One region of the Paenibacillus sp. FSL R7-0312 genome, then DNA from elsewhere that is predicted to be linked to it. Evidence: predicted binding sites of a transcription regulator. Region 1 holds the regulator's gene; the other holds the start of a gene.
What was found. Region 1 encodes CtsR, which represses protease genes until heat stress. Its sites were predicted from a motif close to ATGGTCAATAAAGGTCAAACA; they were not measured.
Positions count from the first base shown of each region.

Region 2: a site for CtsR is predicted at 1,710-1,730, ahead of clpP (ATP-dependent Clp endopeptidase proteolytic subunit ClpP). Genes of this name have one in related genera too.

Region 1 covers NZ_JBBORE010000001.1:2,039,111-2,042,222, reverse strand. The annotation lists gene MKX70_RS08795 (protein arginine kinase) at 1-1,032, opposite strand, end outside; gene MKX70_RS08790 (UvrB/UvrC motif-containing protein) at 1,062-1,586, opposite strand; gene MKX70_RS08785 (CtsR family transcriptional regulator) at 1,617-2,078, opposite strand; gene MKX70_RS08780 (GNAT family N-acetyltransferase) at 2,443-3,112, opposite strand, start outside.
Region 2 covers NZ_JBBORE010000001.1:1,176,375-1,179,486, reverse strand. The annotation lists gene MKX70_RS04910 (PdaC/SigV domain-containing protein) at 1-145, shown strand, start outside; gene MKX70_RS04905 (GDSL-type esterase/lipase family protein) at 302-940, shown strand; gene clpP (ATP-dependent Clp endopeptidase proteolytic subunit ClpP) at 1,026-1,622, opposite strand; tRNA gene MKX70_RS04895 (tRNA-Arg) at 1,816-1,890, opposite strand; gene MKX70_RS04890 (sugar-binding transcriptional regulator) at 2,224-3,112, shown strand, end outside.

The sequences.
Region 1 (3,112 bases):
CTTCGCCCGGTACATATCGCGTTCGGTAGACGAAAGCTCGTCGCCGAACAGCTTTTGCAGAAAGCCCGGCTGAGTCTTGACATTCAGCTCATTAAGCACTGAAATCGATGGCCCTTCCAGTATCCCCAAATCTACACCAAGCCTCAGATCGGAGAGCCGCTGTGCAGACTCTTTAAGCTCCATCACAGCCGCGTAGGCTAGAATCCCGTATGAACGTTTGATGCGGTCGGTAATCCGCAGGGCGGAATCCACAAGCAGGCGTTCCCGCGCGTTCCGCTCATGCTCTATAATCTGGGTGACTACGCTGTGGAGATTCTCAATAATCTCATTCTCGGTCTGACCAAGCGTAATCTGGTTGGAGATCTGAAAGATATTTCCTACTGCTTCGCTGCCTTCACCATAAATTCCTCTAACGGTAAGACCAACCTGATTAACTGCGGATAGAATCCGGTTAATCTGATGGGTCATGACCAGCGCCGGCAGATGAACCATTACTGAAGCCCTAAGCCCTGTCCCCACATTGGTGGGACAACTGGTCAGGTACCCTCTGCGGTCATCAAAGGCGTAATTCACAGCAGCCTCAAAGATATCGTCGATGGCTGTTGCCCTTACCCAAGCCTCTCTGACCTGCAGGCCCGGAAACAGGCATTGAATGCGGAGATGATCCTCCTCGTTGATCATAATGCTGACTGACTCGTCCTCATTAAGAATGACTGCTCCACCTTTGGAATCATCAGCCAGATTAGGACTGATCAGATGCTTCTCCACCAGTACTTTTTTATCCAGCTCATCGAGCTCATCCAGCCTCAGCAGCTGAAAGTTGCCGAAATCCGCAGAGGCTTCTCCCTGAAATACAGGAGCAAGCTGCTCCAGCACCTCTTCCGACTGCTGCGCAGACGCTAGTAGCGGGAAAGGAAGGTGCTCCAGATTACGGGCAATACGCATGCGGCTGCTGATAACAATCTCGGAATGACTCCCGCCGCAGCGCATCCAGTCACTGAGTGCTTGTTCGGTAAACCGGAGACTTGACATGTGGAATCCCCTCCTATATATCAAAGACTTTACTCTTGTGGCATTTCTTTTTCAAGTTTGCGGATTCTGTCCCTCAGCTCAGCTGCAGTTTCAAACTCCTCCTGCATAATGCTCTGCTGTAATTCCTGCTTCAGCTCGTCAATTTGGCGTTTACACATGATCTGTGCACCGGCGCGTTTGGGAAGCTTGCCCACATGGGCCGTACTTCCGTGTACCCGTCTGAAGAGCGGGTCTAGCGTGCTGTCAAAATATTTGTAGCAGGAGCTGCAGCCGAAACGTCCCAGCTTGCTGAACTGTGAATAGGTCATACCGCAGTTCTCACACTGCAGCCCCTGCACAGTCTGTGCGGCCTCTGACTTGCCCTTGCCTGCGCTCTCCAGATCAAGCAGTCCGGAAAGCAAGCTGTGTATGGAGAATCCTCCGGCAGTACCGGGGATAAGCTCCCCCTTTTCCCGCGCACAGCTTTCACAAATATGAAATTCTGTCTTCTCTCCGTTCACGATCTTCGTGAAGTGGAGTGTAGCCGGTTTGACCCCGCATTCCTGGCATAGCATAAGCGGTGTCCCTCCCTCACATTTTGACAATTATTTACCTAACAAAGAGATTAGCATGGCCTTCATTAGCTTGGCACGAATCTCATCCCGGTACGGCAGATTAACCGTCAGGCATTCCCGGGAAACAGCGGACCGCATAAGACACGCTTCACGCTTGGAGAGAAAACGGGCCTCCTCCAGCTGATAAATCAGTCCTTCGGCGGAATTCTGGTCAATATCATTCCCTATTGTGGAGTTCAGGTGTGCATACAGTGCCACATTCTGAGGCAGCTCGAAGCGCTGAATCCGGATATACCCTCCACCGCCGCGTTTGCTCTCCACTACATATCCCTTTTCCAAAGTAAAGCGTGTACTGATGACGTAATTGATCTGTGACGGCACACAGGAGAACTGGTCCGCCAGATCATTGCGCTGAATTTCCACCGTACCTTCGGGACTTTCATGCAAAATATTCTTCAGATATTGTTCAATAATATCGGAGATATTACGCATCACTCATCCTCCAGTGTGTAAGCCTTGGTTAAGCTTGTGCTGTGCCAACGTCCGCCGTCCATACATAGCTCTAAAGAATTTAACCCGGGGACTGAAGTGCGAATCGGCTGCAATAGCCTTCGTACGTAGCCCGACCACCAACTGTTACAATCCTAAGAACACTGCTGCCAGGCTCGCGTTGACTTTGACTTTCTTTGACTTTTTTCATATTATAACATATTCTCACTGAATTCCAAGTGGTTGCTCTTATTTTTTACTTTTTAACCGTATTGTATTCCGAATAGCTTCACGGATCCCATTGCAAGGAGTTATGTATATAAGGCTCCCCCTGCTTCTACGGTAAGCGGAAGAGCCTTCAGGTTTGTCAGAAAAAATCAAATAAAGCCGTTTGCGCCTGCGGGATCAGCCCCTCCAGCCAATCTACAGCTTCATGTGTACCGGATAACTGTCCATATCGGGCCATTTCAGCTGGACGTCTATATCCCATCAACAGCGCGGTAAGTGTACCAATATTGCATATAAGATCAGCGTTTGATCTATCCCCCTGGATCTGAGTAAATGATACCTCCCCATGTTCAGCTGCTGTCCAACGCCACAGGCCGTTATTCCAGGGGGCATGCTCATCTTCAATATAAAGCAGCCGTTCCTGAACGCCGCTTAGCACGTTTAAAGTCATGTTCTCCACAAAAGCCTTAGCTTTAACAATACGTGCCATGAAATATGGATAATTCTCCTGCGTAATCCGCGGATCGGGAAGGAGATACGGCAGGATATCATCAGAAGGCACCAGCTTCAATGAAGCTCCGGTGATCATCGAGTCATGGTTAGCCAGAAAAGTCCACAGCCCTTGGCGGGCCTTCTCATTCAGATAGACAAATTCATCAATGACCAGTTCTTTGTTCACTATTTTATACAGCACATACCCTTCCGGTTCACCCTGCTGCGAATAAAATACACACTGATGTGTATCTTCATCGAGTACTTTTTCCTTCCACCATTCCTCCGTACGCTGCAGTGTCCCGTTGTACCGGGCT
Region 2 (3,112 bases), 860 kb from region 1:
ATACTTCTATCTGAAAGAGGGCAAAGCCGTGCTCTTCTTCCAGCAATATGAGTATACTGCATACGCTACAGGCTTCCCGGAGGTAATCTTCAGCTTCAAAGAGCTGCTGCCGGACGGAAGCAGTCCGTTCGCTGCACTGAAATAATATAGTAGTTTCATATATCCTGCCCATGCGTTTCCTCCGGAGACATAAGGGCAGGATTTCTTTTGCGGGCCTATTAAGGCTGCCCTGCCGTTACCACATCCCCGAGGCAGTCATAAGCTAAAGAAAGCAAGCAGCTTATAGCGGGGAGGGAAGGATATGGTCTATCAATATACGGCCATTGGAGATTCATTAACGACCGGGTTCGGGGCGCTGCCCGGGAACGGATTTGTCCCCGTCTACCGCCGGATGGCGGAAGGGCGGCTGCAGACTCCGGTGGCTTCAGCGAATCTTGGAGTGAACGGTCTGACAACAGCAGGGCTGGAGCAGCGTCTCAAGACAGATGGCGGCTTTCGTTCTGCGGTTAAGGATGCGGAGATCATCACCGTCTCTATTGGCGGCAATGATCTGATTAAGGCCGCCAAAGCCGCAGCGGGGAGGCCAGGTGAGCTGAATGGATATCTGCAAAAAGCGCTCCGGGACTGCAAACGGAATTTCAGTGATATTATGAATACTCTGGCACAGCTGAAGGCGGGTACGCGAAGTCCTTACATTATCCGGATTGTAGGTCTCTATAATCCGTATCCTCAGGTGGATGCGGCTACAGATTGGGTGCGACAGTTCAACCGCTATGCTGCCGGCTACAGCAGTTATGTTGTGGGGTTTGCTTCCATTTATCATGAATTTGCCGGCAATGAGCGGGGGCTGCTGTTCCTGGATCATATCCATCCGAACGGCAGGGGCTACCGGGTGATTGCCGGCAAGCTGGATGCCCTGGGATATGGAACCTTGAGGTGAAACATCAGTATATATGCCACATAAAGAGGCGCCGCAGACCTGTAGGTCCGCGGCAGCCTCTTTATGTGTTGGTGAAGTATAGAAATTAAACGCCAGTCGGCAATGTCTTCTCAATGACTTTATCGACAATACCATATTCAGCTGCATCGGCAGCACTCATGAAGTAGTCACGGTCGGTATCCTTCTCGATCTTCTCGATCGGCTGGCCCGTACGTTCGGACAGGATACGGTTCAGCTTCTCGCGCAGCTTGATGATGCGGCGGGCGCGGATTTCGATATCTGAAGCCTGACCCTGGGCACCGCCGAGTGGCTGGTGAATCATAATTTCGCTGTTCGGCAAGGCAAAGCGTTTGCCCTTGGCGCCGGCGTTCAGCAGGAAGGCTCCCATGGAAGCGGCCATCCCTACACAGATGGTGGATACATCCGGTTTAATGTACTGCATTGTATCAAATATAGCCATACCCGCTGTAATGGAACCGCCAGGGCTGTTCACATACAGGTGAATATCCTTATCCGGATCCTCGGCAGCCAGGAAGAGCATTTGTGCGATGATGGAATTGGCTACCACGTCATTAACCTCCGTTCCAAGGAAAATGATGCGGTCCTTCAGCAGGCGGGAATAGATGTCATAAGCGCGCTCACCGCGGTTGCTCTGTTCTACTACCATAGGAATATAACTCACGTGGAAAACCTCCTTGAAATTGGTGCTTCGAATGTGTTCATTTTTTACTGTTACCGTATTAACCACATGATAAACAAATTCAAACAAAAAGTCAAAGAAAGTCAAACTTAGTTTCAAAAAAAAGAGCCATCAAGTGGCTCTTTGGTTAAATGTAGTATAAGCATTGCTAAATTATGTACAAAAGTGAACATAATGGCGCGCCCGCCAAGAATCGAACTTGGATCTCAGGCTTCGGAGGCCTACGTCATATCCATTGGACCACGGGCGCAACAGAAATTATTATAATACACTTCTCGCATAAAAGCAATGTGTAAAACCCATCGTTCAAAAAATAGTTTTTTCCGACCTTCACAGGCAGATACTAGCTTCCAACCTGACAGTCAGGTGCTGGAGGTTATCAGTCATGCAATTAAGGTCATGGTTACCTCTTACAGACCGGCAGATGTATAAGATGAAACCAGTCTGAGAATTATAGTCTCGGAACACTTGCACTCCGCGTCAGTTTTGGGTAGAATATGGGTGGGACTTAAAAAGTTAACCCGGGACATTTTGAGACCACGAACAAGGGAAAAGAGAAAGACGAAGTTGCAGGAGTGAAAGCATGCGTAATTTATTGGAAATCCAAAAGCAGCTTCTGCCTGATCTCATGGAAACCCTTAAGAGACGGTATACGATTCTACATCAGATCATGCTGTCCGATATTATTGGGCGCAGAACGCTTGCCGCCTCGCTTGATATGACCGAGCGGGTGCTGCGCGCCGAGACGGATCTTCTGAAATCGCAAGGGCTCATTGAGATCGAGAGCGTCGGCATGCGCGTTAGCGAAGCCGGGCGCAGACTGCTTGACCTGATGGAGCCGATCGCCAAGAGCCTCTTCGGCCTGGATGATCTGGAAGAGAAAATTCGTACTACGTACGGTCTCAGTAAAGTAGTTGTTGTACCTGGCGACTGCGAGACCTCACTGTTCACCAAACGTGAACTGGGGCGTGCAGGTTCGAAGGCACTGCTCAGTGTACTGCGCAGTGACGACACGATTGCTGTCACAGGCGGATCGACCCTGGCCGAAATGGCCGATCAGTTGACCCCGCCGCTATCCCTTTCCTATAAGAACGCCTGGGTAGTTCCGGCGCGTGGAGGATTGGGAGAGAGCATGGAGATCCAAGCCAACACCATTGCTTCGACCATGGCTAAACGGATTGGTGCCAATTACCGTTTGCTGCATGTGCCTGATCTACTCAGCGGCGATGCCTATCAGTCGCTCGCACTGGACTCCAATATTGGAGAGATTGTGGAGATTATCCGCAGATCGCGTATTATTGTGCATGGAATTGGCGATGCCATTGAAATGACTCACCGCCGCAAGCTGGACCCCGCTACAATCTCAGAGATTCAGGACGAGGGTGCGGTAGCCGAATCGTTCGGATATTATTTCAATGAGAATGGTGAGGTGGTTCATACCATGATGACCATGGGGCTGCGCCTGGAAGACA